Regions from separate parts of the Shewanella sp. LZH-2 genome, predicted to be linked through region 4. Evidence: predicted binding sites of a transcription regulator. Region 4 holds the regulator's gene; each other region holds the start of a gene.
What was found. The regulator FliA, encoded in region 4, starts transcription of late flagellar genes. The targets are predictions, from matches to a motif close to CTAAAGNTNNNNNNNNNNNNGCCGATA.

Region 1 (7,586 bases), 2.2 Mb from region 4:
CAGGGCCTGCCATCCCCAACCAATCGGCGACGTCGTTAATCGCAAAGTCGAGCAGGGTTAATGGCACCAATACACCAATGGCAAGTACCGTTCCGGGTAAAGCATAGCCAGTTGAAGCCAAGCGCGATGGCAATGCATCACTCGACCTTGGGCTCACACGGCGAATAAACATTAATATCAACGCAATCGCGCAGCACACTAGGCTAGTGATGAGTGCGAGGCTCAAGCTATTCACGCTCAATTGCCAGAAAATCGGATCCCAGCTCTGCTCAAAATAACCGATAGCGTAGGAGAGTAAAATTCCGCTTGGCAGCACAAAGGCCAGCAGTAACAAGGTGATGCAATAACCGAGGGCAAACAGGGTTTGCATCGGTGAGAGCCGATATAAATCGCTCGCTTGAATGCGGGACTGTTTTTGGAATAACTGCTGCTTACGGCGGGCAAAACGCTCAACGCCAATCAAGCTAAACACCACCAGCAGGATAATGGCCGACAGCTTTGCCGCGGCGGTTAAATTGCCATAGCCCAACCAAGTGTCATATACGGCTGTCGTTAAGGTTGGCACGGCAAAATAGTTAACCGTTGCAAAATCCGCTGCGGTTTCCATCGCCACTAATGCCACACCCACGGCCAAGGCGGGCCTTGCCATTGGCAAAGATAAACGCCAAAAACTCTGCCACGGCGAGCAGCCCATGATCCTTGATGCATGCGCCAAGCTTAAGGATTGCTCCATAAACGCGGTACGCGCTAACAGATAAATATAGGGAAATAACACCAGCGATAACACACACGCTGCACCACCTAAGGTGCGAATATCAGGGAAAAAGTAATCCTGCGGAGAGCTCCAACCAAAGAGCGCGCGCAAACTCCTTTGTACTGGGCCGGCGTAATCAAATAAATCCGTATACACGTAGGCAACAATGTAGGCTGGCATGGCTAAGGGCAATAACAAAGCCCATTGCAAATACCGTCTACCGACAAATTCACAGCGCGCCATTAGCCAAGCGCAGGGCAACGCCAGCAAGAGTGAGCCAATACTCACCCACAGGATCAACCATAAGCTATTAGTGATGTATGTCGGTAATACAGTAGAAAGTAGATGACCAAAAACGGCCTCATCGGGCTGAGCCGCTTGAAGAAGTAACGCAACGAGGGGGAACACCAGTAGCACAGCTATGGCATAACCAGTAAGCGACCAGCTTCTGGCTAATCCTAAAATCATGTGGCTCCTTTAAACAAGTGCGCCAATTAATGGCGCACTTATCGATTTAACTGCCTAACTAGAGGTCAAACTGCACTTCATCTAACAATTTCACCGCCGCTTGGTGGTATTCCGCCAGCTTGAAAATCGGCAACTTATCAGATTTAAACTCGCCCCAAGAGGCCACTAAGGTTGAAGGTGCAACATCGGCTTTTACTGGATATTCCATATTCACTTCGGCATAGGCTTTTTGCGCCACATCGCCAGAGAGGAATTCCATCAACTTGATAGCATTGTCTTTATTCGGCGCGTGGCGAGTGAGCACCATACCTGAAACGTTGACATGGGCACCGCGGTCAGCCTGATTCGGGAAATTAATCACCACGGCTTCAGCCCAGCTCTTTTGCTCCGGATCTTGCAGCATATTGCCATAGTAGTAGCTGTTACCAATCGCGATATCACATAGGCCTTCTTTTACCGCTTGAACCTGTCCGCGATCGTTACCTTGAGGCTTGCGGGCTAAATTGGTTTTAACACCCTGTAGCCACGTTTTCGTGTCCGCCTCACCGTGATGAGCAATCATCGAAGCCACCAAGGCGATATTGTAAGGATGCTTACCGCTGCGAGTGCAAATCTTACCTTTGTATTTAGGATCGGCGAGTTCTTCATAACTAATCGCTTGTGGGCCTAAGCGATCTTTTGCCGTATAGAGGTTTCGAACACGCATCGTCAAGGCATACCATTGCCCATCCGGATCGCGGTATTGCGCGGGAATATTGCTATTGAGCTGCTCACTTTTCACGGGAGAAGTCAGATCTTTTTCGACTAATTCGACCAAACGAGAAAAATCTGAAGTTAACACTAAATCCGCAGGTGATAAGCGACCTTCACGGGCGATACGTTCGGCAATCCCGTCTTTGGCAAACACCACATTCACGCCAATGCCTGTTTCTTCAGTAAAGCGCTTCAAGATGGGCTCAACCAAAAATGCTTGACGATAGGAATAAACCGTTAATTTTTCATCCGCATGTGCAGACTGCGCAACTGACATTAACCCAAGTAAAGCGGCACAAGTTACCCATTTCATTCGCGATTCTCCTCAAAATAATGACGTCAAACGTGAGTCCATAGTTAAGACTATTAATGATAATAGTTATCAGTTTCGCAAGAGTAATTGATCGACTTGAGGAGAGCAATAGTTAGTATAACTTTTTGTTTTTAATGAAATTAAGATATAAAAAGGCGAATTATCTCAAACCAAACTAAACTGAATCTTAATTTTTAAAAATAGTTGGGAGGTATTATGTTTAGCATGCTACTACTCTTCATTACTATTCTTGGACTAGCGATATTTATGACCTACCAAAATAGTCAAAAGCAGCACAAGTCGTTTGCCAAAACCACGAGTTCGGCAAAACGAGCAAAACACGGAACGACGATATTGAATGCCTTCCACTGCGTGAGTATTGAAAATGAAGCAAATTGCTGCAAACAGGTCGATGCAATTAAAGGAAAACGCTTCCTGTCAAAAGAAGCGCCTGAAATTCCAATGAAAGGCTGCACCCAAAGCCAATGTCAGTGCCACTATAAACACTATGACGATAGGCGCCAAGCTGGTAACGATCGCCGAGTTGACTACGGCATGACTAAAGAGCTCTTCGGCGCATTTGGTGAACATAATCGCCGAGATAAGCCTAAAGGCCGGCGCTTAACCGACCATTGACAATATTTATTGTGGGCGAGTATCTACAAACGCAGGTAAATCACGCATTTCGCTAAACCAGATCGCAGTCGCTGGAGCAACTTTACGCCAATCGAGTTCAGGGTGTCTGAAATCCACATAATCCAACAAACAGATTAACGCTAACTGTGGCGCTTGTATGGTTGCTTGAGTAATCACGCTCTGATGCTCCATCTGCATCAACCCACGCAGCAGAGCCTGCTCAAAACGTGATGTCCAAAAAGCTGATCTCACCCCCTCATCTTCACGCATTTGCTCTTGGCGCAACTTCACCGCGCTATCAATTAATCCCTTGATCATCGAGTACTGGCACTGCAATACCCAGTTATAAGGTTGACCGCCAAACATTTCCTGTGAACCTAATTCTGCGTCCAGATAACGCATAATCACTTCGCTATCGAAAATAGGCACGCCATCATTCGTGATCAGGCAAGGAATCTGACCTAACGGATTAACATCAAGCAACTGTGCCGTATTTTCCATTGGATTAACGAGAACTTCTTCAATATCTTTAATCCCTAAATAACGGATTAAGCTACGAACACAGCGAGCATAGGGTGACGCAAGGGAGCAGAGCAACTTCATCAAAAAATCCTTCTAAACGACAACTATAAAGCAACGAATACGTTGGTAACGGATGCTAAACACTCTCATTATTACCAATATTTTTCTACGGTAATTTGCCCAGGAGCACGGCGTAAATTTTTCGAGAGCCCCTTATCAAGCAATGCCGCTTGGGCGCCGCTAATCATCCCAGGATTACCGCAAATCATCACCTGGGAATCCGCCGCACTTAAGGTTAATCCGACTTTTCGCTCGATTTCACCCGAGACTAAGCCATCGGGGATACGACATTGCAATGCGTCATCAAGCTTTTCACGGGTCACAGTTAAACACAGGATAAACTGATCTGGATATTGCATCGAATAAGCCTTTAGTTTATCGAGGTAGGCTAAATCTTTAGCTTCGCGCACACCATAGACAAGCACAATTTTCTCAAAACGCTGCCAAGGTTCGGCGGTATCCAGCATGGATAAGAATGGCCCGATGGCCGTACCTGTGGCTAAAAACCATAAATGCCGACCTTGTAATTCTCCCTTTGGGATCTCATCTAAGGTCATAAAACCCGTTGCCGTTGGAGTGATTTCTATTTCATCACCGATGGTAAGATTCTGTAATTGTGGGGATAACTGGCCATCCTCTACAGCAACAGCCAAAATCTCGGCATAGGGTTTATCGGGAGAATTAACAAGGGAATAAGCTCTAGCGATACGCTTATCATCTTGCAGTTGACTGAGTTTAATAAATTGACCGGGAATAAAGGGAGCTAACTCGACCGCTATCCGCAGTGAAAATAACTTGTCGTTCCAATCAATACGTTCAATAACGCGTCCCCTAGTCCACATAACTCGCCCTCAAGCAAAACGTTAAATAGGCTCCTAGCATAGACGGTTATTCACACAACAAAAACCCCTTATTGTAAGGGGCTTAAGAGTTAAGATATGCAGGATTAAATTAAGTGTTAGTCGCTTGAGTCTCATTTGATTTTTTATTAAAACTGTCCCTAAAGGCCTGTAATCCTTCTTGAACGAGCCCATAGGTTTTATCCACACCATCGGCAATATCGCCCTGCAACACTTTAAGACCAGATAAAATATCCCTCGCCTCTTTAAAGCCATTATCGATAGCGCCACCAATGATGGTCATAAAGCTGTCGAGCTGTTCGTCAAAACTCATATTCGAATTTTGCTGCTGATGAACACTAAAAAATTGCGTCGCGAAACTCACAATACGATCGGCAGTGGCCTCGGGGGACGTATCGACACCGTTATCATAGGCGGTTTGAATCGCGTTCTCGCCCATAGAAGGAGCTAACTCTTTGTTTATCGCTTCGATTGCTGCGCGATAAAGCAAGGTCATAGATTGATCACCCGACTTTAGGCTTACATCTTCCTGCGCCGATAGAATCGCTTGATTCATTAACTGCTTACTGGTTTGCTGCGCCGTCTGTTTAGAAGTGGCATCCACATTTTTCGTCTTATCACTATTTGCCGCGTTTTCAGCATATTTACTGTGGGTCGAAGAAGTGCTCTGTACCTGTGCAGGGTTATTGATTTCCATGATGCTAGTCCACTCAACTTGGGGAGACTTAATTATCGACCAAAAATTGAGCAACTTTAGCAATTTTATAAATTGCAGTACCATTCATACTTAATGCGATGATACAAATAGAGAATAGGTTTGTTTGTTCAATACCATCCTAACCCCCTCTTAATACTCGCCCATAAAATAAGGATATAAGGCATGGCAATCGCCCAGTATTTACATGGTTTTTTGCGGCATAATCGAAGAATCGGTTTCAATTCGGGAACACTAATACAATCATTACTGATAAGTCTGCTATTCTTCGCCAGCATTGGACTTAGTCCGATCAATCAAGCTATTGCCGATAATCGATTAATCATTCTCGTAAGACATGCAGAAAAAGCCGACGAGCCCGCAGGCGATCCTCCCCTTTCATCCAGTGGCAATATACGTGCTCAGGCGCTTATCAGCGCCTTAAAACGTACCCCCATTTCACAGCTGATTGCGACCCAATATCAAAGAACTCAGCAAACCTTATTACCGATTTCAACGGAACGGCATTTACCGATTACTGTGCTCGAGGCAAAAAAACCTCTCGAAACCCATATCCAACATATTGTTGAACAAGTACATGCGGTTAAAGGTAACAGCTTAATTGCAGGGCACTCCAACACCGTGCCACTTATCATCAAGGCTCTCGGTGGACCAGACATTCCCAACATCAGTGAAGATGATTACAGCCAGTTGTTTTTACTTTCCATTAATGATGGACAACCTGCCAGCTTGATCTCCACCCGCTACGGCAATGAATAGAGGATAACAAGATGCACGAATTGAATTGGTTTATGTGGGGACTAGATCTCTTATCTGGGCTGTTTTTAATCATTATCGGTTTTGGCGCTCTAGCCATTGTCTACATGTACTTTGCTGACAAATTGCAAACCAAACAGGCAGTACGCCATAACTATCCTGTGATTGGTCGTTTTAGATATTTATTTGAGAAACAAGGTGAATTTTTCAGACAATACTTTTTTGCCCAGGACAGAGAAGAACTCCCCTTTAACCGCGCAGAACGAAGCTGGGTATATAGAGCGGCTAAAAATGTCGATAGAACGATAGCATTTGGCTCGACCCGGCCCTTGGACACGACTGGTACGATTATGTTTATGAATACCGCCTTTCCGACCCAAGATGAGGACATTACACCCATTCATCCGCTGACTATTGGCGCCGATTGCCACGAACCTTACACCACAAATACCATTTGCCACATCTCTGCCATGAGCTTTGGCGCTCTGTCCCGCCCCGCTATCACCGCCTTATCCCATGGTGCGGCGCAGGCAGGTTGTTGGTTAAATACAGGTGAAGGCGGTTTAAGCCCTTATCATTTAAAGGGCGGCTGTGATTTAGTCTTTCAAATCGGCACCGCCAAATATGGCGTTCGTAACGAGCACGGCCATTTAGACGATAACAAACTCAAAACAATTGCAGCGCACCCTCAAGTCAAAATGTTTGAAATCAAAATGAGTCAAGGTGCAAAACCCGGTAAAGGTGGCATCCTACCTGGCGTAAAAGTGACAGAGGAAATCGCCCATATTCGCGGTATTCCACAGGGACAAGATTCCATCAGTCCCAACGGTCATATCGAGTTTAAAAATGTTGGCGATATTCTGGATATGATTGCCAGAGTGCGCGAAGTAACGGGTAAACCCACAGGAATAAAAGCCGTACTCGGCGACGTAACATGGCTTGAAGATTTTTGCGATGAAATTGAACGTCGTGGAGAAGCATCTGCTCCAGACTTTTTCACCTTAGATAGCGCCGATGGTGGAACAGGTGCCGCGCCGCAACCTTTAATGGATTGTGTTGGCCTACCGCTAAAAGAAAGTCTACCTATTTTGGTCAATATTTTGATTCAACGCGGACTGCGTAAACGTATCAAAGTGATCGCCTCTGGTAAACTCATCGTCCCTTCACGGGTTGCTTGGGCACTCGCCTTAGGCGCCGACTTTATCGCCTCAGCCCGTGGGAATATGTTCGCCTTAGGCTGTATTCAAGCATTGCAATGCAACAAGGACACTTGTCCCACTGGAATTACCACACACAATAAAAAACTTCAGCAAGGACTTGATCCAAAAGATAAATCTAACCGAGTTGCCAATTATAACCATAATCTACACCACGACTTGGCGCTAATAGCCCATGCATGTGGGGTAACAGAACCAAGGCAGCTCAAACCTTCCCATGTACGGATTGTTCTTGAAAGTGGCTTGTCGGTTTCACTGGATAAATATTATTCCCATATCAATCAATAATTAATAAATTTCCAGTGCATAACATACGACTTTCATCTAAAGTTAATTCAGCAATAACTAATTTGAATGTGTATCACAAAAGGAGTAAAATCCGTGATACACGCATTAAATTAAATCATTTCATATTTATTGTTAAGGAAACACTGTGAAATCTAGCTTTGTAAGCCAAATGTCTGACAGCAAAACTGCCAGCACAAGCTGTAAGAGCTGTAATCGCTTAACAGAGATCGAAGGCGAGCTGTTG
Region 2 (7,586 bases), 950 kb from region 4:
ACTACTCCCGCTATCTGTCGGGTCGTGCACCGGGTGAAGGTCCGCCAACTTTGCTCGATTATTTACCCGCCGATGGTTTGTTGATTATCGACGAGTCCCACGTCACTGTGCCGCAAATTGGCGCCATGTATAAGGGTGACCGCTCCCGTAAAACCACGCTTGTGGAATATGGCTTCCGTTTACCCTCGGCGCTGGATAACCGGCCGCTGAAGTTTGAAGAGTTTGAGCAATTGATGCCGCAGACCATTTATGTGTCGGCAACACCAAACCCTTATGAGCTGGATAAGAGTGGCGGCGAGATTGTTGAGCAAGTGGTGCGGCCAACTGGCTTGCTCGATCCCGAGTTGGAAGTGCGTCCGGTCAGCATTCAAGTGGACGATTTACTCTCCGAGGTGGCCAAGCGCGTTGCCGTCAACGAGCGGGTGCTTGTCACCACCTTAACCAAACGCATGTCGGAGGATTTGACCGAATACCTCGACGAACACGGCGTAAAAGTGCGTTATTTGCACTCGGACATCGATACCGTAGAGCGGGTGGAGATCATCCGCGATCTGCGCCTCGGTAAGTTTGATGTGCTGGTCGGCATCAACTTGTTGCGTGAAGGTTTAGATATGCCCGAGGTTTCCTTGGTCTGTATTCTCGATGCGGATAAGGAAGGCTTTTTACGTTCGGAGCGTTCGCTTATTCAGACCATTGGCCGCGCCGCGCGTAACGTCAATGGCAAGGTTATCCTCTATGCGGATAGGATCACCCAGTCGATGGCCAAGGCGATGGGTGAAACCGAGCGTCGTCGCGAGAAACAACACGCCTACAACCTTGAGCATGGCATAGTGCCAAAGGGCGTGGTCAAGCGCATTACCGATGTGATGGATGTGGACGATGGTAGAGACACTGAAAAGGGTTATAGCCAATCGTCACTGGGGAAAGTGGCTGAGCCTAAAGCGAAACGTTATCAAGCCGATGCGGCGCAGTTAAGCCATGATATCGACAAGCTCGAGAAGCAAATGCATGAACATGCGCGTAACTTGGAGTTTGAACAGGCGGCGGCCTTGCGTGATGAGGTGAAACGCTTAAGGGAATTACTGATCAGCGCATAAATGAGTTTCTCGCCTAAGCAAGGCGTTGAGACTCGACGCTGTGATGCTAACGTTCTGCCACTAAGGTGTTTTACTGAATAAAAAGCCGCTAAACACATTGTGTTAGCGGCTTTTTATTGGATTAGATCATCAAAGAAGAATCGAGACTTTATGCTTTTTCTTTGGTTAGCATCGTGCGTGGGAGCATAAAGAATAAGAGCGCGCAGACTAAGCCACAGATCAAACCAACTAAATGCGCCTCAGTGGCCACGCGTGCACCAATCATTGCGGTCACATCATCACTGGCACCATAAAATTGTTCATGGCCGACTTTAACTATCACCCCGATAAGCAACAAATAACCCGAGCGCATTTTGCGGCGTATATCCTGCACAGCACCAAAGGTAAAAAGGCCGTGTAACATGCCGCTCAGCCCGACATAGCCTAAGAGTTGCGGATAACCCAGATACAGGCCAATGCCTTCAAACAGACAAAGCAGGACAAACAGCGCGGTTAATCCTTTAAGTCGGTAATGAAAGTGGTGCAAAAACAATACTACCCATAATCCTGCGAGGTTCATCAGCAGGTGCCAATGATTGGTATGCAGCAGATTGCCTGTGATCAGGCGCCACCACTGACCGTCACTGATGGCGCTACGGCGATAGGCCAGCAGGTTATCTATGCTCGGGGTAAAAATTCCCGCAATATATAAGAGCGCGCAGAGCAGACTGACGATAAGCGCCAGCCAATAGGGGCTGAGTTTTTTTAACGTCAACAGTCTCACGCCTGCGGTTTACCCGTTTCAGTTGCCTTGTCGAGCGAGGCCATCACCTCTGCTTTATTTTGCAGGTAATCCTCTAAGCCCCGTTTGCGAAGATGGCAGGCTGGGCAGTCACCGCAACCATCACCGACAATGCCGTTATAACAGGTCAGTGTATGGTGGCGAACTAAATCGAGTTGCTGGTATTTATCGGCCAGCGCCCAAGTTTGGGCCTTATTAAGCCACATTAATGGCGTGATGATCTCAAGCTTTTTGTCCATGCCTTGCACCAGTGCCGATTCCATCGCGCGGACAAAGTCGTGGCGACAATCGGGATAACCCGAAAAATCGGTTTCACACACGCCGGTAATTATCGCCTCGGCCCCTAATTGATAGGCGTAGATCCCCGCCAAAGTCAAAAACAGGATATTGCGGCCCGGCACAAAGGTATTGGGTAAGCCATTTTCCATTAATTCGTGGGACACGGGGATCGCATCGCGGGTGAGGGCTGAAATGGCTAACTCATTGAGTAAGCTCACATCCATCACTTTATGGCTAGTGATCTTTAAGCGCTTGGCGAGGGATTTAGCAACTTCAATTTCTTCACGGTGACGTTGACCATAATCGAAGGTGATCCCGTGGACTTCATCAAACTGAGTTAAGGCTTGAATAAGACAAGTCGTTGAGTCTTGTCCGCCACTGAAAACCACTACCACCTTTGAAACTGACGCTGCTGACATAGGATCCACTTAAATTGACACATAAAATAGGGCGTAAGTGTAACTCAGGCGCTAGGGCTTGCAAACTCTTTGCTGGCGCGTGGCGACGGGTATATCGCTTTTGGGAACACTATGCGTGAGGCGGTAAAAACTTGCAGCTGCAGCTAAAATCCTCTATAAATGCCGCCCCAGAAAAACGGAACGCAAGCATGAATTACCCAGTCAACGAAGTCTTTGAAACCATTCAAGGTGAAGGTGTCTTTACCGGAGTGCCCGCCATTTTTGTACGTTTACAGGGTTGCCCTGTGGGATGTGCTTGGTGTGATACCAAACAGACTTGGGATCTGCTTGAGGAAAACAAGGTGTCACCCGAACAAGTGATCACCGTCGATGGTTCCGTGGGGCGCTGGGCTAATCATACGGCGCAGAGTCTTATCGAGGCGTTCAACGCTAAGGGATATACGGCGCGCCATGTGGTGATCACCGGTGGCGAGCCTTGCATGTACGATCTGAATGAATTAACCCACACGCTCCATGCTGCTGGCTTTGCCACTCAAATCGAGACCAGTGGTACCTTTGAAGTGAAGTGCGATGCTGATACCTGGGTGACTGTCTCGCCAAAGATCAATATGAAAGGTGGTTATAAGGTGTTAGCGCAGGCCTTGAGCCGCGCCAACGAGATAAAGCACCCGATAGCAACCGAAAATCATATCGACGAACTCGATGAGTTGCTCAAAGGGATTGATGTGTCGTCGAAAACCATCTGTCTGCAACCCATCAGCCAAAAACCAAGGGCAACGGAATTAGCGATGAAGGTGTGTATTGCCCGCAACTGGCGTTTATCGATTCAGACCCATAAGTACTTGAATATCGATTAATCGCTACTTAGCGCTGTGCACTTTTCTTTAACGCTCCGAATGGGGCGTTTTTTTATCAGCAAAATCTATGAATTAAAGACAATAGTCTTAAGTAAGCGATAAAAAATAACTTTGGATAAGGTGGAATGCTAGAAAGAAAACTTGGGGAATAAAGCGGTATATAGCGTGATATGAGAAAGAGTGGTGGAGGGAGAAGGATTCGAACCTTCGAAGGCGGAGCCGTCAGATTTACAGTCTGATCCCTTTGGCCACTCGGGAACCCCTCCACATATTTTCTTCAACTTTTAGTCTTACTCATCGAGTCTGATTTTAAAGTTATCTTAAATCTTGGCCAGATTTAAGGGTAAAGCAAGTTTACAGCAGACTAACGATTGACGAACAACAGAAGATAAAAGTGGTGGAGGGAGAAGGATTCGAACCTTCGAAGGCGGAGCCGTCAGATTTACAGTCTGATCCCTTTGGCCACTCGGGAACCCCTCCACGAGTATCTTTTATAGCATCGCTAATTGTTAGTGCAAATGGTGGAGGGAGAAGGATTCGAACCTTCGAAGGCGGAGCCGTCAGATTTACAGTCTGATCCCTTTGGCCACTCGGGAACCCCTCCTCAATTGCGGCCGCCATAGTAGTCAGAAACCTTAGGCATGTAAAGTCTAAATATGAAAATTTTCCTAAAGTTCTTGTTCAACTGGTCGATTAACTGACAACGAGTTGTTTTAGCGATGTTTTTTTATGCAAATCGATGTTCCTTTAATCAATGAAGCCCAAATTGGCTCCCGCTTAAATGCGGCAATCGAACACAACAGGCGAGGTGAGTTTGCCCTGTTGCTGTCGCTATTGTCTGCTGACGCGAGGGACATGGCGCAGTTTCAATGGCAAAAAGAACTCGATACTGCCGAAAAACTACAACGTCAGTTTGAATTACCACCAAAACAAACGTTAGTGGCGGATTTATCCTCAGACAATCATATTATCGACAATAGCGCCGTGTTTATGCAGCAAGGGGCAAGAGCATTTCAATTGCAACAGGCCTTGCGACCGGAAGCATTAGTGATCCGAGGTGGTGAACCCATCGCCATCGCCGAAGCCTTAAGTAACTGTGAGTTTACAACTCGCTTGCGTCAGCGGGGACAATTGCCATCTCCTCAAGTTGAAATCATGCACTTTGCCGATCAACTGGCGATCCAACGTAATTTGATCCCACGCTTAACCAGTGCTTAATGCTACTGAGGCTATTTATTATCAAAGGTATTATTTCGGGTAATAAGCGTGAGCAATACCAGAGTCTCTCTCATCATCATTCCCTATAATTAGTCGTTAGTGATATTAATGTTGAATCGCTTATGTTGAGTTTTTAACATGAGACCATTAGAGAGGATAACCCTATGAAAGGTATCATTGCAGGACAAACCCCCACAGTAAACGACACATGTACCGATTGCGGCAGCTTTGTCGACATCGGTGCTGTGATTGATGAACAAGATACTGTGCTTGAGTTGCAGTTTACGGGTGGCGAGGCGGAAAATGAGGCGGCAAAGATGGTTGAGCGTGCTCAGACACGTTTTCGACACACGCAAGCGAGCGTTACTCGAGGTGAAACGGGGGTGACGCTCAAACTGGTATTTGATGTCAGTGTCGAAAAAATGATTTTCCAGTTAGAGAATGGTCTATAGCGCAACCCCTGTGATACAAGTCGAGGTTAATTTGTAATAAAGTGTGGCCGATGTTGCTGTTTTAAATGTAGATAGTGTAATCTGCGTCAACAAAAACAATGATAAATCGGCTCCATTAACACTCCTATCTTTAGTGTGTTAGTCGCAGCAGTATCGTTTTACCCAACACGAAGTTTTGTAGGGATCAGAGTGAAGCGACGTCAGCATCAACACTTATTAGAGTCTTTAGTCCATTCTACGGCAAAGCAGCAGGGTGATTTCACTAAGACGGCAGAGTTAGCGACAGAGCTACTGTGTCAGAATTTAGCGGTCTCCTTGGTGTCGGTGTGGATTTTTTCTGCCGAGCAAAACACCCAATCTCTCGTCGCCCAGTTTGGGGCGATGGCGCTGCAGGACATCTACCGTCCTAAACTGCTGCAAACGGTGCCGCGTTATTTAAATGAACTAAAAAATCACAGACATATAGATGCTGGTAATACGCTTATTGACCCGCGGTTGACAGAATTAGTCGATAGTTATTTTATTCCACGCCAAATTTTATCTAGTCTCGAAGTTGGCATCCGTATCAATGGCCATCTTGAGGGCGTGCTCTGCATTGAGCGTGCGCAGCTCACACACCATTGGCACGATAGTGAAATTCATCTGGCTTGCCAAATGGCCGATCAATTAGCCCTCACTCTTGCTACCAAACATGCTTACGATAAAGAAGAACGTCTCAGCCTTTTTCGCTGCGCCATAGAACAATCTCGTCAAATGACTATGTTGATTAACTTGCACACTGAAAAAGTGGAGTACGTTAACCAAGCCCATCAGGATATTAGTGGTATTTCGCGCAGCAGGAGCGTTGGCACTAATTTACGTGATTTAACTTTTTTCAAACAGCACAATGCGTTAGCTGAGCAGACCTTAGCAAAAATTTTCAGAGGTGAACTGGCAAAAGGTGAAGTGCAATTTAATCGTGCTGATGGTAGTCGTTATTGGCTGAAATATGTTGTGAGCCAATTTATCACCGATAGAGGCAATCATTACGCTTTAGTGTCGGGTGAAGAAAGTACGGATGAGCATAACTACAAAGCGGAGTTGGAACGTCTGGCGTGGCGTTGTAGCTTGACTGGACTTAACAATCGCAGTCACTTTAATCGAGTGCTCGAGCGAACAACACATGGGCTACTGTTGCTAGTCGATTTAGTCGCCTTTAAGCGTTTTAACGATACTTATGGTCATGAAAATGGCGACAGCCTGTTGATTGAGATTGGCCGGCGCTTAAAGCATTTTTCAGACATCAACAAAGCGACTGAAATCGCTCGTGTCGGTAGTGATGAGTTTGCGGTATTACTGACCGACGATAACGCAGTTTATGATTTGGGTTATATCAGCACCCGCTTATACCAGCATTTAGCCATGCCGATATTAATTGGCCGTGAACAAGTGGAACCTAAACCCGCACTGGCCGTGGTTGATATTGCCTCGGTGGCAAATTTATTTGCACCACTGACCTGCGCCGATATTGCAGTGCAATATGCGAAGAAGAAAAAGGGCACAGCAATTCAAGTCTTTAACAGTACATTGCTGAGTGCGTTTAAGGAAGATGCGCAAATTGAACGCGATTTGCATAGTGCTATTCGCGGTCGACAATTTGAGCTTTATTACCAGCCCTTAAGGGATCTCGAACAGCAAACTTATATCGGTGCCGAAGCGCTTATTCGTTGGCATCATCCCAAAAGAGGCGTGCTATATCCCGGCGCGTTTATTGATATTGCCGAGCAATCGGGGATGATTAATGCGATAGGCAGTTGGGTATTAGAGGCGGCCTGTCGGCAATTGAATATTTGGCAGCATCACAATGCCGATCTTAGCATGCATGTTAACGTGTCTGCGCGGCAGTTTTTTAGTGGTAATTTGTATGAACAAGTATGGCAACTCTTGACCCGTTATCGTTTAAAGCCCAAAACCTTAATTTTAGAAATTACAGAGACGGAACTCATGGGCGATATTCGCCATGCGACCTTATTGTGTCAGGAGTTGGCTGAACTGGGGGTAGGCTTGGCTATCGATGATTTTGGGACGGGTTACAGCTCGATGCGCTACCTTAAACAGTTTCCTATCAGTAAGTTAAAAATCGATCGCTCGTTTATTTCAGATTTGACGATTAGCCGCGAAAGCCAAGAAATCGTCTCGGCCATTATTGCGATGGCGAGTGCGCTCAATATTTCCTTGACCGCAGAAGGGGTAGAAACCGTTGAGCAGGAGGCGTTTTTAGCCAAGAGTTTGTGTCATCAGGCACAGGGATATTTATACAGTCCAGCCCTGCGAGAACCCGAGTTTGCGCAGTTTTTGCTGGCCGCGAAACAATCGAGTTTTATCGCCCACTAAACCAGATGTTCGTATTGATGTGATAAAAAAATAAAGGTAATCAATTGATTGCCTTTATTTTATGAGTCGATTGTTTTATGAATCGATTGTTTTATGAGTCGATACTGTCA
Region 3 (7,586 bases), 1.6 Mb from region 4:
CGACCTTTTTTGGTCATAATGTGTAGCACTTGTGGCCCCTTGAGATTGCGCATATTGCGCAGGGTTTCCACTAGGGCATCGACATCGTGGCCATCGATAGGGCCGATATAGTTAAAGCCTAATTCTTCAAACAGTGTGCCAGGAACCACCATGCCTTTGAGGTGTTCTTCGGTGCGCTTGGCCATTTCTTTGATAACAGGCATGCCCTTGAGCACTTTCTTGCTGCTTTCACGAATCGTGGTGTAGAAGCGGCCTGACATCAATTGGGCTAAGTGATTGTTGAGTGCGCCGACATTTTCTGAAATCGACATTTCATTATCGTTTAGCACCATCAGCATATCATTGTGCAAATCACCCGCGTGGTTCATTGCCTCGAACACCATGCCGCCTGTCATTGCACCATCGCCAATCACTGCAACCACTTTACGGCCTGCCTGTTCTTTTTCGGCTGCAACGGCCATGGCTAATGCGGCACTGATGGAGGTGCCTGAGTGGCCTACGCTAAAGGTGTCGTATTCACTTTCTTCCCGCCAAGGGAAGGGGTGTAAACCGTTCTTTTGCCTAATGGTGTGCATTCTATCACGGCGACCAGTGAGGATTTTATGGGGATAGGCTTGGTGACCAACATCCCAAATCAAACGGTCAAACGGGGTGTTATAGACATAATGCAGGGCAACAGTCAGCTCGACTGTGCCAAGCCCAGAGGCAAAATGTCCGCTGGACATGCCAACGGACTTAAGAAGGAACTCCCGCAACTCATCGGCCAATTGGGGTAATAGGGCCTGTGGAAGCTGGCGGAGTTCATTAGGTGTGTTGGCCTGTGCCAACACCGGAAACTGAGAAATGTCCAAACTCATAGCGAGATACTTCGTCTCTTTTTATATTCTTCGCTCAATAATATAGCGGGCGAAGTCTGCAATTAACTGGCTATTGTATGGCAATTTAGCCAGCGCTGATAGTGCCTCTTGGATCAGTTGCGCGGCGGTATCTTTTGCGCCTTGCAGTCCAAGTAGTTGCGGAAAAGTACTCTTATTTGACTCGGCATCTGAGCCTTGAGGTTTGCCGAGTTCTTCCGTGGTGGCAATAATGTCCAGAATATCGTCTTGGACTTGGAAGGCAAGTCCTACGGCATGGGCAAATTCCATCATAGTCTGATATTGATCTTTTGGCGCGTTCGCGGCAATCAAGGCTAACTCAACAGCGCAGCTGATCAGCGCCCCTGTTTTCATATTATGCAGTTGAGTTAATGCTTTAAGATCAATGTGCTTATCGGTGGAGGCTAAGTCGATGGCTTGACCGCCACACATCCCCCGATAACCAGAGGCTTTTGCCAATGCTCTGACCATAGCGATATGTTGCTCGCTGGTAATCCCTGGCACGGCTTCAGTCACAATCTCAAAAGCTAAAGTTTGTAGTGCATCCCCAGCAAGAATTGCGGTGGCTTCATCGAAAGCGATATGCACTGTGGGTTGACCACGGCGAAGTGCATCATCATCCATAGCGGGTAAATCGTCATGGATTAACGAATAGGCATGGATGCATTCAATCGCGGCGGCGCAGGCATCGAGTTTTTCAAGTGTTACACCAAACATTTGCCCGACACTGTAAACCAAGAAGGGACGAATGCGTTTTCCCCCTAAAAGGGCACCATGGGTCATCGCGGCTTTTAACTGAGGAGCTGTATCTTCGAGTGTACTAAAACGTTGTTTTAATTGGTTATCAACTCGTAGTTGATATTCTTTTATTGCATTGACTAACACGCTTATTCGCCCTCAACGGCATAGGGAGATAGGGGCGCATTTTCATCCTGCTTGAGTAAAATGGCCACTTTTTGCTGAGCTTGTTCAAGTTTTGCCTGGCTGTTACGCACCAGATTGATGCCTCGTTCAAATTGTTTTAACGCATCATCGAGAGAGACATCGCCCTGCTCTAACTCAGCAACGATGCGCTCGAGTTCACCAAGGGATTCTTCAAAACTGAGATTTTCGGGTTTCTTTGCCACGTTAATAATTCCTTTGAAAGAGCGGACACAAGGTATATCAGGGCGGCTCAAGGGTCAAATTCAGTCGATGGATATTTGCTCGATAGCACGCTTTGTTGCTGAATTTTTTTCAGAAAATAGAAATTGCCACTAAACTTGCTTAGAGCTTGTCCGATAAATGACAATAGTAGCATTATGCTTATAATCATCTTAAGACATCATAAAATAAGGCTTGGGTTAAGACCAAAGTGTTACCGTTGACGGATGACATTTAGTGTTATTTTGCCAATAGAGTCAGTATCATGTCGTTTATACAGAATATTGAGGAGCCGTTGTGGATTTAGCTACAGTTATTGGACTAGTCGGGGGCTTTGGTTTTATCCTTTGGGCCATGATGACCAGCGGCGGCATTGCCATTTTTATCGACGTCCCCTCTGTTTTTATCGTATTCGGTGGTTCCTTCTTCGTCGTGATGATGAAATTCAATTTAAAACAGTTTTTAGGTGCGGTTAAAATCGCAGTAAAAGCCTTTATGTTTAAAATTGATAAACCTGAAGATCTTATCGAACAATCAGTGACGATGGCTGATGCGGCGCGTAAAGGTGGATTTCTTGCTCTTGAAGAAGCACAAATTTCAAACAGTTTTATGCAAAAAGCCGTCGATATGTTAGTGGATGGTCATGACGGTGAGGTGGTGCGTGCCGCGCTTGAAAAAGATATCGCCCTCACCGAAGAGCGCCATCGCAACGGCATCGCCATTTTCCGGGCTTTTGGTGACGTAGGACCCGCGATGGGGATGATTGGTACCCTAGTGGGCTTGGTGGCGATGTTATCCAATATGTCGGACCCGAAATCGATTGGCCCTTCAATGGCGGTTGCGTTGTTAACTACCCTATATGGTGCGGTAGTGGCTAACATGGTGTGTATTCCTATCGCCGATAAATTAAGCCTTAGAATGGGTGAGGAAATGCTAAACCGTAACTTGATTATGGATGCGGTATTGGCGATTCAAGATGGCCAAAACCCTCGAGTAATTGAAGGCTTTTTGAAAAACTATCTTGCTGAAAAACAGCGGAAAATCGATACAACGGACGGAGAGTAGCCCATGGCTAAGTGCAACTGTCCACCGCCCGGAGCACCACTCTGGTTGGCAACATTTGCCGATTTGATGTCCCTCTTGATGTGTTTCTTCGTGTTGCTGCTGTCATTCTCCGAAATGGATGTGATGAAGTTTAAGCAGATTGCAGGTTCGATGAAGTATGCATTTGGGGTGCAAAACAAAGTCGAAGTCAAAGATATTCCTAAGGGGACGTCTGTGATTGCCCTCGAGTTCCGTCCTGGTCGTCCCGATCCCACGCCGATTGAGATCATCAACCAACAAACCAATGAAATGACCGAACCCACGTTGGATTTCCAAGCGGGGGAAGATGATAGTGCGGGTGGGGTACAACAACAGAACGGTTCGCAGCGAGGTGGCGAAGCAACGGCTACAGCTCAAGAAACCGCAGATGCAGTGAAGGCCGAGGCTGCGGCAGCGCAGGATAAAATCAATCAGCAAGTGAAAAAAATGGCGCAGGAGCTCAATAAAGAGATCACCGATGGTGCGATTGAAATTGAGTCACTTGGACAGCAAATTATTATTCGCATCCGTGAAAAAGGTTCATTTGCCTCAGGCTCTGGTTTCCTGCAACCGCGGTTTAAACCCGTGGTGCGTTCGGTGGGTGAGTTGCTCAAAGATGTGCCGGGAATTATCACCGTATCGGGTTATACCGACGATATGCAGATAAGTGATGAGCTCTATAGCTCAAACTGGGATCTCTCCAGTAAACGTGCTGTAGCTGTGGCTGATGTGTTATTGCAGGTCAAGGGTTTTGATCCTAAACGGATGAAAGTGGTCGGTATGGCCTCAAATAATCCAATTGTCTTAAATGATTCGCCTGAAAATCGCGCGCGAAATCGTCGAGTTGAGATTGCGATTGAACAAGGTAAGGCAAAAGAATCCGAAGAAATTCAAATAGGTAAATAGCTTTTAATCCAAATCAGTTATTTGATAAAAACGCCGTGACTTGCTCACGGCTTTTTTATTTGGGCTTTTTTGACTATAAGTTCAACTGTGCGTAAGCGCACGCCACGAGCAGCCCTAGTGTGGAAACAGGTGCGCCAATCGCCGTGAGTTTGTTATAATCCGGCGATTATTCTTTTAACCAATTTTGCTGTTGCCAAAATTGCCCGCGGAAATCCCATGAAGTTTATTGTAAAGCTGTACCCAGAAATCATGATGAAGAGTAAGCCTGTGCGCATGCGCTTCACTAAAATGCTTGAAACCAACATCCGTAACGTGCTCAAAAAAGTTGATGAAGATGCTAAAGTGCAACGTCAATGGGACCGTATTTGGGTAAAGGTGCCAAATGATAAACCTGAATTAGCTCAGGCCTTTGGTGAGCGTTTAGCTTGTATCCCTGGGATCGCCCACGTAGTGCAAGTGGATGAATACAGCTTTACGTCAGTTGATGATATTTATCAGCAAGTGTTGCCCGTTTACCGTGACCAAATTGCCGGCAAAACCTTCTGTGTACGCGTCAAGCGCACTGGTAATCACGATTTTAACTCTATTGAAGTAGAGCGTTATGTCGGTGGTGGTTTAAACCAGTTTACCGATGCGATTGGCGTGCGCTTAAAGAACCCCGAAGTCACTGTTAACCTCGAAATCGAGGGCGATAAACTGTATATGGTGACTAAGCGTATCGAAGGCTTAGGCGGTTTCCCAATGGCAACGCAGGAAGATGTGTTGTCGTTAATTTCGGGCGGTTTTGACTCGGGCGTATCGAGTTATCAATTTATTAAGAAGGGCGCTCGTACCCATTACTGTTTCTTCAACCTAGGCGGCGCGCAGCACGAGATTGGCGTTAAGCAGGTTGCTTACCATTTGTGGAAAACCTATGGTGAATCCCACAAGGTGAAGTTTGTGTCCGTGCCGTTTGAGCCTGTGGTGGCCGAGATTTTAGAGAAAATCGACAACGGTCAAATGGGCGTGGTGCTCAAACGGATAATGATGCGCACCGCTGCACGTATTGCCGAGCGTATGGGCATTCAGGCGATTGTGACTGGTGAAAGCTTGGGTCAAGTGTCGAGCCAAACCTTAACCAACTTAAACGTGATTGATCGTTGCACCGATATGTTGATTTTGCGTCCGCTGATCACTATGGATAAGCAAGATATTATCAATGAATGCCGCCGTATCGGCACCGAAGATTTTGCTAAGTCTATGCCGGAATATTGCGGGGTGATTTCACAAAAGCCGACTGTTAAAGCGGTACTGGCTAAGGTGGAAGCGGAAGAGACGAAATTCTCTGAGGATTTGATTGACCGTATCGTAGAGCAAGCCGTGGCCATTGATATCCGGGAGATAGCAGAACAAATGAATACCCGTATCACTGAAACTGAGACCGTTGTTGCTATCGACACCAATGAAGTGGTGATTGATATTCGCGCCCCAGAGGAAGAAGAGAATAAACCGCTGGAGATTGAAGGCGTGGAAATCAAGCGTATTCCTTTCTTCAAATTAGCGACTCAGTTTGCCGATCTCGATAAGCAAAAGACTTACCTGCTGTACTGTGAGCGTGGCGTGATGAGTAAATTACAGGCACTTTACCTGATTGAACAAGGTTATCACAATGTTAAGGTTTACCGCCCTTAAGCGATAGCCAGCAAAGCGTATGCAAGGTCAAACCTCAGGTTTGACCTTGATATGCAGCAATCTACGGGACAAACGAATACAAAAAAGCCGCATTGGAATGCGGCTTTTATGTTATTGCGAAGCAGTGCAATTTACTCGGTTTTGACCACTTGCTGTGCTGGTAACACCTCATCGGCAATCAATAAGGTGGGATCTTGCAGCGCTTCTTGGTGCATTTTTTCCATCGTTGCCGTCAGTTCGGCATTGATACTTGTTTGTAAATCACTGGTGTCGATAATAATTTCGGCATTGATAACATTAGCGTAGACATTGGCACTGAGTGCGCTGACTAACACTAACGCAAAAGCAGATTTTAAATTGAACATAGTCGCCTCCGGGCTGACAAAGTATTGCTGTCAGACATTCCCATCACCCGTTCGAGATTGTCCAACTCATGTGTTTCGTTGGCGCAAAATTTAATCAAAAACGCTGGCCTTTACAAACGATTAAATGTAACAATACGGATTAGAAAAACTAATTAAAAATTGAGATAGAGATCACTATGTCAAGACGCTTACCACCACTGAATGCGGTTAAAGCATTTGAGGCCGCCGCACGGCATTTGAGCTTTACTAGAGCGGCTGAAGAATTGTTTGTGACTCAGGCTGCGGTGAGTCATCAAATTAAAGCGCTGGAAGATTTTCTCGGATTAAAATTATTTCGCCGAAAAAATCGTTCACTGCTGCTAACCGAGGAAGGCCAGAGTTATTTTCTCGATATTAAGGACATCTTTATTCAATTGGCTGATGCGACCGATAGGCTGCTTGCACGTAGTGCTATTGGTTCGTTGACCGTGAGCATGTCGCCAAGCTTTGCGATTCAGTGGCTGGTGCCGCGTCTGTCCAAGTTTAGTGAAAAGAATCCTGATATTGACGTACGGATCAAGGCGGTGGACACAGAGGCCAGTTCCTTAACTGACGATGTTGATGTCGCGATCTATTATGGTTTAGGCAATTGGCCTGGGCTGCGGGCCGATAAACTTCGCAATGAAGTGCTTATTCCGGTGTGTTCACCCATGCTGTTAAATGGCCCTAAGCCGCTGTCGAAGCCGGAAGATTTAAAACACCATACACTGCTACACGATATGAGTCGCCACGATTGGCAGGCGTGGTTTAGACAATGCGGTATTACCGATATCAATGTGAATCAAGGTCCAATTTTCAGTCATTCTTCCCTCGTCTTGCAGGCGGCTGCCCACGGTCAAGGTGTGGCCTTAGGTTATAGCGTGTTGGCTCGGCCCGATATTAAGGCGGGGCGACTGGTATGCCCATTCCAAGAAGTGTTAGTGAGCAAAGATGCTTACTACCTCGTATGCCAACAGAATCATGCCGAGCTGGGTAAAGTGGTCGCGTTTCGTGAGTGGATGTTAGATATGTTTGCCGAGGAGTCACGCAGTGAGTTGTTGCCCGGATAATCCCTCGGTAAATGTTGCACTAAGTGCCCATGTGTTAGAAGGTGAACCCTCAGAGATCTTGATTTTATTTGCCCATGGCGCGGGAGCGAATCGAGACTCAGACTTTATGTGCCAAATGGCAGCAGGTCTTGTCACCAAGGGCTTTCAAGTGATGCGTTTTAACTTTCCCTACATGCAGGCTAATGCCATGGATGGTAAAAAGCGACCGCCAGACAGAGCGCCAAAGCTGCTTGCCTGTTTTAGCGAGATGCTCGATGTGGCGCACGCTCAGCCTAAGGTTAAGCGGGTGGTCTTGATGGGCAAATCCATGGGCGGACGCATGGCGGCGTTACTTGCTTGTGATAGCGTACAAGCCAGCCGTATCGATAGGGTTATTTGTTTAGGTTATCCCTTTATTCCGCTTAAGGGCGGTGAGCCTAGGTTGGAACCCCTGAACGACTGCCAAGTGCCCGTGT
Region 4 (7,586 bases):
TACTTTGATGCTCGCTGAGCAAGCATTAGCGGCCTTAGAAAACACAGAACAACAATCGTTACCAGACACAGCGTGGTCAGATAATATGACCTGTGCATTTGAGTAGAGTTATGACCCTGGATCAAGCAAGTGGTTTACGTATGATGAATCAACCCTATAACGAAAAAGTGAAAGTAATCGCGGTTACGGGTGGTAAAGGTGGTGTGGGTAAAACCAGCGTATCCATCAATACTGCCGTAGCATTAGCCGAGAAGGGCAAGCGTGTCTTAGTGCTTGATGCTGACCTTGGCTTAGCAAACGTCGATGTCATGTTAGGGATCCGTGCTGAACGTAACCTTTCCCATGTATTGTCTGGCGATGCTGAGTTAGATGACATTATTGTCCGGGGGCCTAAAGGTATTGGGATTGTGCCAGCCACATCGGGTACTCAGGGAATGGTAGAGCTAAGTCCTGCGCAACATGCGGGCTTAATTCGTGCTTTCAGTGAGATGCGCACCCAGTTTGATATTCTCATCGTGGATACTGCCGCGGGGATTTCTGACATGGTACTCAGTTTCTCCCGTGCGTCACAGGATGTGTTGGTTGTTGTTTGTGACGAACCAACGTCTATTACTGACGCCTATGCATTAATCAAAATCCTCAGCCGTGAACACGGCGTCTTCCGCTTTAAAATTGTTGCAAATATGGTGCGTAGTTTACGCGAAGGTATGGAATTGTTTGCTAAACTCAGTAAAGTGACCGACAGATTCTTGGACGTGGCACTTGAATTAGTTGCGACCATTCCATTTGATGAAAATTTGCGTAAATCGGTTCGCAAGCAAAAGTTAGTGGTTGAAGCTTATCCTAAGTCTCCCGCTGCAATTGCTTACCAAGGCCTAGCGAATAAAATTATGAGCTGGCCAGTACCACAGCAACCTGGTGGGCATTTGGAGTTTTTCGTTGAGCGCTTAGTTCAACGACCAGATTTTCAAGAGGAAAAAACGAGTGAATAAAGCCGCAGCGTATACTTGTTTAGACAATAAAACGTCAATCGTTGAACAGTATGCACCGTTGGTTAAAAGAATTGCACATCACTTGCTCGCCAGATTACCTGCCTCTGTACAGTTAGATGACCTGCTACAGGCGGGGATGATGGGATTGTTAGAAGCATCATCTAAGTTTGATGGCGGTAAAGGTGCAAAGTTTGAAACCTTCGCCGGCATAAGGATCCGTGGCGCCATGTTGGATGAAATCCGCCGTGGCGATTGGGTTCCTCGTTCTGTCCACCGAAATAATCGTCGAGTTGCCCAAGCTATTGATGAATTAGAGCAAGTGCTAGGTCGTGATGCGCGCGACACAGAAATTGCAGAAAAACTTGATATGACGCTCGATGAGTACCATCATATTCTTAACGATGTTTCTGTTGGTAAAATCATAGGGATAGAAGACTTAGGCGTATCACAGGATATACTCACTACAAGCGATGATATTAGCGATGGTACGTTTGAGGTCTTGGCAGAAACCCAGTTTCATTCTGCACTTGTTGAGGCGATAAAATTATTGCCCGAAAGGGACGCGCTAGTGCTATCGTTATACTACGATGAAGCATTGAATTTAAAAGAGATTGGCGCCATTCTTGAGGTAAGCGAATCGCGTGTTAGCCAGATATTAAGTCAGGCAATGTTGCGACTCAAAGGCAAACTCAAGCATTGGACATAAGTATAATTATTAATTGAGCACTGAATGTCAGCTCACCGGAGGAAACCTTGGACAAGAATATGAAGATTCTCATCGTTGATGACTTTTCGACAATGAGACGTATCATCAAGAACTTGTTGCGAGACTTGGGCTTTAACAACACCCAGGAAGCGGACGATGGCTCAACCGCCTTGCCAATGTTGCAAAAAGGCGATTTTGATTTTGTCGTTACAGACTGGAATATGCCAGGCATGCAGGGTATCGATTTACTTAAAGCCATTAGGGCCGATGACTCCTTGAAGCATCTACCAGTATTAATGGTCACTGCCGAGGCAAAACGTGAACAAATTATTGCTGCTGCACAAGCGGGTGTGAATGGGTATGTGGTAAAGCCTTTTACCGCAGCAACATTGAAAGAGAAGCTAGATAAAATATTTGAACGACTCGCTTAAGCAGGGATGAGCTATGAAGTCACATACATCAGGGCTCATCACGCTCGAGCATGCTCAGCGTTTAGTCGAACTGTTAAGCGCGAATGAACAAAATCAAGCTGATGATTTATTAAGAGAACTGGCAGCTCCTCTTCAGAGGGAACTTTTTGATGAGGTAGGCAAACTCACTCGCCAATTGCATAGCGCTCTTATGGATTTCCAAATCGATAATCGGTTAGTTGAGTTAGCAAATACAGAAATACCCGATGCTAAGGAACGGCTAAGTTATGTCATTGACATGACTGAACAAGCTGCAAATAAGACTATGGATGCTGTTGAGGAGTGCTTGCCGTTAGCGAATGCATTAACCGCGAACATCCAACAAGTGATGCCATCGTGGGACAAATTAATGCGTCGTGAAATTGCCCTCAGTGATTTTAAGGTGCTTTGCCATAACGTTCAGCATTTGATGTCGCGAAGTGAATTGGACTCAAACCGATTACGCGAATTGCTCAACCAAATATTGATGGCGCAGGATTTTCAAGACCTGACTGGACAAATGATCCGCAGGGTAATCGATCTAGTGATGGAAGTTGAAAGTAATCTGGTGTCTATGCTGACGGTGTTTGGTGAGCAGCCAATGATTGAGAGTCAGATTACTCAGAAAAATAATATTGAAGCTGAAGGGCCGATAATGAATGCCGAGCTTCGTCAAGATGTAGTAACAGGTCAAGACGAAGTGGATGATCTGCTATCGAGTCTGGGTTTCTAACTGGGAGTCAATTTGATGGCCTTTGATGTAGATGAAGAGATACTCCAGGACTTTTTAATCGAGGCGGGGGAAATATTAGAGTTGCTTCAAGAGCAGCTTGTTGCCCTTGAGAATAATCCTGATGATACTGACTTGCTAAATGCCATTTTTAGGGGGTTTCACACCGTAAAGGGCGGCGCAGGTTTCCTAAGTTTGACTCCCATGGTTGATGTCTGCCATGAGGCAGAAAACACATTCGATTTATTGCGTACTGGCAAGCGCAGTGTCACAGCAGAATTAATGGATATTATTCTTCAAGCTGTTGATGCGATTAACACCATGTTTGCTCAAACCCAGCAGGGAGAGCAACAAGATCCTGCTGATGCTGCATTACTTGCAAAGTTAAAGTTACTTAGTTCTGGTGAGCCTCTGCCGTCAGAATTAGGACAAACTGCGTCAGAGCCTCAATCTATTGCTGAGCCCGAACCCGTTATTGAAACTGTTGTTGACGTTGTCGCAGTTGAAGAGATGCCTGTTGAGGCTGTGAGTTCTTCAAACTCAAGTATTGATGAGATTAATGAAGCGGAGTTTGAGGCTTTGCTTGATGCACTGCACGGTAGTGGAAAAGGTCCCGGTGTGACTAACACTACTAATGCTGATGTTGTGGCAGTACCCACTGCGTCAACTCCCTCTGTATCAAATACAGCCAAGCCCAAAGTACAACAAGCTACCAGCTCGGGTGATGATATCACTGACGATGAGTTTGAAGCCCTGCTTGATGAGCTTCATGGTTCAGGAAAATTTAATGGCAAAGTAGATACACCTATATCACCTCAGCCTAAGGTTGAAACTGTTGCTGTGCCAGTGTCAACACCAACACCAACTGCTGTTGCTGTCGATTCAGACGAAATTACTGACGATGAATTTGAGCGTTTACTCGACGAACTTCATGGAAAAGGTGGGGCACCAGCCAAAGCTGTTGCAAAAGTGGAATCTGCGAAACCGACTCCCACTCCTGCCACATCTACTGCGGCTCCTGCTGTGCCTAAAGCCAGTGTTACTCCGGTAACACCTCCAGCGGTTAAACCTCAGGCCGAAGTTGCGCTCGCCGAGAAGGCTCCTGTTAAAGCGGCCGCAGCCTCATCTGCAAATGTTCCTCAAGGTGAAACGACCGTTCGCGTAGATACTGCACGACTCGACCAAATCATGAATATGGTGGGAGAGCTAGTATTAGTACGTAACCGTTTGGTGAGTTTGGGCATTAGTCGTGATGACGAAGAGATGTCTAAGGCACTCGCGAATCTAGATTTAGTGACTGCTGATTTGCAAGGCGCGGTCATGAAAACCCGTATGCAGCCTATTAAAAAGGTTTTTGGCCGTTTCCCTCGCGTTGTTCGTGATTTAGCCCGTACGCTCAATAAAGAAATTGATTTAGTGTTGGTCGGTGAAGAAACTGACCTTGATAAAAACTTGGTTGAGGCGCTGGCGGATCCTTTAGTTCACTTGGTCCGTAACTCGGTCGACCATGGTATTGAAATGCCAAATGACCGTGAAGCCTCTGGCAAACCCAGGACGGGGACGATTACTCTATCGGCAAGCCAAGAGGGTGACCATATTCTGCTAAAAATCGAAGATGATGGCGCAGGTATGGATCCCGAAAAGTTAAAACAAATTGCCATTAAACGTGGCGTGTTGGATGAAGATTCCGCTGCGCGTATGACGGACAATGAAGCTTATAACTTGATCTTTGCCCCAGGCTTTTCGACCAAGGTCGAGATTTCAGATATCTCTGGTCGTGGCGTGGGAATGGACGTGGTTAAAACCCGTATCACCCAACTCAACGGTACTGTGCATATTGACTCGATGAAAGGCAAAGGCACCATACTTGAGATTAAAGTGCCGTTAACCTTGGCAATTATGCCAACGCTTATGGTTGATGTTGCGAAACAAGTTTTTGCATTACCTTTATCCAGTGTTAATGAGATTTTTCATCTCGATCTTACCAAAACCAATATTGTTGACGGACAACTCACTGTCATCGTTCGCAACAAGGCCGTGCCGCTCTTCTATCTAGAGCATTGGTTGCATCGAAATAAAACTACCTTCAAACATGGTGACAAGAAACATGGTCATGTTGTGATAGTGCAGTTAGGTATGATGCAGATCGGTTTTGTTGTGGATGCACTGATTGGCCAAGAAGAGGTGGTGATTAAGCCACTGGGAGCCTTGTTGCACGGTACGCCAGGTATGGCTGGGGCAACGATTACATCCGATGGTGGTATTGCGCTTATCTTGGATGTTCCTGGGTTATTAAAGCATTATGCGAAAAATAAAAGTTAGTTCCCAAGTTAAGGAATGGAATGGCCATTAAAGTATTAGTCGTTGATGACTCAAGCTTTTTTAGACGACGTGTTAGTGAAATAGTCAATCAAGATCCTGAACTGGAAGTGATCGCGACGGCTGCTAACGGGGCTGAAGCGGTGAAGATGGCTGCTGAGCTTAATCCCCAAGTAATCACTATGGACATTGAAATGCCTGTGATGGACGGTATCACAGCCGTCCGTGAAATCATGGCAAAGTGTCCAACCCCGATTCTGATGTTTTCATCATTAACCCATGATGGCGCTAAGGCTACCTTAGACGCCCTAGATGCGGGTGCGTTAGATTTTTTACCTAAACGTTTTGAAGATATCGCGACCAATAAAGATGAAGCGATTTTGTTATTGCAGCAAAGAGTCAAGGCTCTTGGTCGTCGTCGAATTTTCCGTCCAGTGGCGCGTCCTAGCGTTGCCCCAATTCCCCCAAGACCAAGCACGGGCTCGGTATTAGGGAATGTGGCCACACCTGTTCAAAGTGCACCTGCGCCAGTGCGTACGTCACCTGTATCGTCTATTCGTGCTAGTGGTAAGCAATACAAATTATTGTTAATCGGTACGTCGACGGGGGGGCCTGTCGCCTTACAGAAAATTTTGACTCAGTTTCCAGCAAATTATCCGCACCCTATTTTGCTGATCCAACACATGCCAGCCGCTTTTACCCCAGCATTTGCAAATCGTTTAAATGGTTTATGTAAAATCGAGGTAAAAGAAGCGGCAAATGGCGATATTTTGCGTCCAGGTTGTGCGTATCTAGCGCCAGGTGGAATGCAGATGATGGTAGAGCGTGCAGGCGTCACAGGCCGAATAAAAGTGCTCGCTGGTAGTGCTGAAATGAATTATAAGCCTTGTGTCGATATCACTTTTGCTTCAGCCTCAAAAGCCTACGGTGGAGATGTGCTTGCTGTAGTGTTAACTGGAATGGGAGCTGACGGCCGAGAAGGAGCACGCATGCTTAAAGCTGCTGGTGCGACCATTTGGGCGCAGGATGAAGCGAGTTGCGTCGTTTATGGCATGCCTCAAGCAGTGGCCAGTGCGGGAATTGCCACTCAATCCATTTCACTGGAGCACATGGCTGAATCGATTTTAAAAGAGTCTGCACGTGGCTAATAGCAAGTCACAGATAAGCACAAATATTGTGCTTATTATGGTGCTAATGATGATGACGATCGTTTGTCTTGGTGCCTTAAGTTTCGATTATCATCGAAAAAACATAAAATTGCTTGCTGATGTTAAACGCTTAGCATCGACCCAAGTCGTGCTCATGGTGCCTGATGAGCAAGCTAAGGTCATTGCTGATTGGCTTGCCACACACCCAGAACAAACTAAGGCTATGCTAAAAATGGTGGCGCCTGGTGAACATAATGCGGTGACTCTTGGGCCTGAAATGCCAGCGGCGGATGGTAATAATATTCCGCCTTTACTTGAAAAAGTGCCTGAGATGGATAAACAACAGTTATCCTCTCAGTCACCTGCTGAATCATCAGTCTCTTTGCGTTTGCAAAATGAAGCAGCATTGACAACAGAGGTTCGACAGGAGTCGACTCAAGTTCCTGTGGTGATTTCGGAAAATGCCGACGGTGTTAAGGTGATAAGCCTGCCTAACGGTGGCATAAGAGTCACGACAAGGGAAGAAGAGTAACGTGGTGGGCCGCGTAATCATTTCACTTATAAATGGCACAGAATCAACATTTAAGAGGTCAGTGCTTTGAAAGTCTGGACCATAGCGAATCAAAAAGGTGGGGTCGGTAAAACCACTTCGGTAGCAAGTTTAGCGGGAGCCCTCGCTAAACGGGGGAAGCGCGTCTTGATGATTGATACCGATCCTCATGCTTCACTCGGTTACTACCTTGGGATTGACTCAGAAGAGGTGCCTGGTTCTCTTTTTGATGTATTTGTTGCGCACAATCATCTTACAAAAGAGCTGGTTAAATCGCATATCGTACCAACTTTGGTGGATGGTTTAGATTTATTACCGTCGACTATGGCGCTAGCAACACTTGATAGAGCTTTAGGCCATCAAGAAGGCATGGGACTTGTCTTGCGTAATTTGCTTGCCCTTGTTGCTGATGAATATGATGTTGCCATCGTCGACTGCCCGCCTGTCTTAGGTGTGCTGATGGTAAATGCGTTAGCCGCGAGCCAACATATTGTCATTCCTGTGCAAACAGAGTTCTTAGCGATTAAAGGGCTTGAGCGCATGGTCAAAACTATGGAAATCATGGGGCGGTCAAAGAAGACTCGTTACAGTTATACCGTAGTCCCAACCATGTTTGATAAGCGTACTAAGGCATCTCCTGCTGCGTTGCAGGTGTTGAGTGAACAGTATGGTGAGAGTCTATGGCGTGATGT

Region 1: JM642_RS17195 (DUF5610 domain-containing protein) is a predicted target of FliA. The motif match lies at 5,097-5,123, and genes of this name have one in related genera.
Region 2: JM642_RS10835 (VC2046/SO_2500 family protein) is a predicted target of FliA. The motif match lies at 4,102-4,128, and genes of this name have one in related genera.
Region 3: pomA (flagellar motor protein PomA) is a predicted target of FliA. The motif match lies at 2,132-2,158, and genes of this name have one in related genera.

The regions. Positions count from the first base shown of each region.
Region 1 covers NZ_CP069350.1:3,908,400-3,915,985, forward strand. The annotation lists gene JM642_RS17170 (iron ABC transporter permease) at 1-1,222, opposite strand, end outside; gene JM642_RS17175 (Fe(3+) ABC transporter substrate-binding protein) at 1,281-2,288, opposite strand; gene JM642_RS17180 (hypothetical protein) at 2,505-2,924, shown strand; gene JM642_RS17185 (glutathione S-transferase N-terminal domain-containing protein) at 2,931-3,527, opposite strand; gene JM642_RS17190 (ferredoxin--NADP reductase) at 3,599-4,348, opposite strand; gene JM642_RS17195 (DUF5610 domain-containing protein) at 4,458-5,063, opposite strand; gene JM642_RS17200 (phosphoglycerate mutase family protein) at 5,247-5,840, shown strand; gene JM642_RS17205 (FMN-binding glutamate synthase family protein) at 5,852-7,342, shown strand; gene JM642_RS17210 (hypothetical protein) at 7,488-7,586, shown strand, end outside.
Region 2 covers NZ_CP069350.1:2,433,693-2,441,278, reverse strand. The annotation lists gene uvrB (excinuclease ABC subunit UvrB) at 1-1,097, shown strand, start outside; gene rrtA (rhombosortase) at 1,246-1,860, opposite strand; gene queC (7-cyano-7-deazaguanine synthase QueC) at 1,857-2,576, opposite strand; gene queE (7-carboxy-7-deazaguanine synthase QueE) at 2,765-3,433, shown strand; tRNA gene JM642_RS10850 (tRNA-Tyr) at 3,615-3,699, opposite strand; tRNA gene JM642_RS10845 (tRNA-Tyr) at 3,829-3,913, opposite strand; tRNA gene JM642_RS10840 (tRNA-Tyr) at 3,953-4,037, opposite strand; gene JM642_RS10835 (VC2046/SO_2500 family protein) at 4,163-4,651, shown strand; gene JM642_RS10830 (DUF406 family protein) at 4,816-5,103, shown strand; gene JM642_RS10825 (EAL domain-containing protein) at 5,293-7,476, shown strand.
Region 3 covers NZ_CP069350.1:3,123,362-3,130,947, reverse strand. The annotation lists gene dxs (1-deoxy-D-xylulose-5-phosphate synthase) at 1-857, opposite strand, end outside; gene ispA ((2E,6E)-farnesyl diphosphate synthase) at 879-1,760, opposite strand; gene xseB (exodeoxyribonuclease VII small subunit) at 1,763-2,002, opposite strand; gene pomA (flagellar motor protein PomA) at 2,316-3,083, shown strand; gene JM642_RS13800 (flagellar motor protein MotB) at 3,087-4,007, shown strand; gene thiI (tRNA uracil 4-sulfurtransferase ThiI) at 4,224-5,678, shown strand; gene JM642_RS13790 (hypothetical protein) at 5,810-6,043, opposite strand; gene JM642_RS13785 (transcriptional regulator GcvA) at 6,220-7,131, shown strand; gene JM642_RS13780 (alpha/beta fold hydrolase) at 7,112-7,586, shown strand, end outside.
Region 4 covers NZ_CP069350.1:1,480,840-1,488,425, forward strand. The annotation lists gene flhF (flagellar biosynthesis protein FlhF) at 1-106, shown strand, start outside; gene JM642_RS06710 (MinD/ParA family protein) at 111-992, shown strand; gene JM642_RS06715 (RNA polymerase sigma factor FliA) at 985-1,698, shown strand; gene cheY (chemotaxis response regulator CheY) at 1,746-2,129, shown strand; gene JM642_RS06725 (protein phosphatase CheZ) at 2,143-2,880, shown strand; gene JM642_RS06730 (chemotaxis protein CheA) at 2,896-5,199, shown strand; gene JM642_RS06735 (chemotaxis response regulator protein-glutamate methylesterase) at 5,220-6,344, shown strand; gene JM642_RS06740 (membrane anchored protein in chemotaxis locus) at 6,382-6,876, shown strand; gene JM642_RS06745 (ParA family protein) at 6,943-7,586, shown strand, end outside.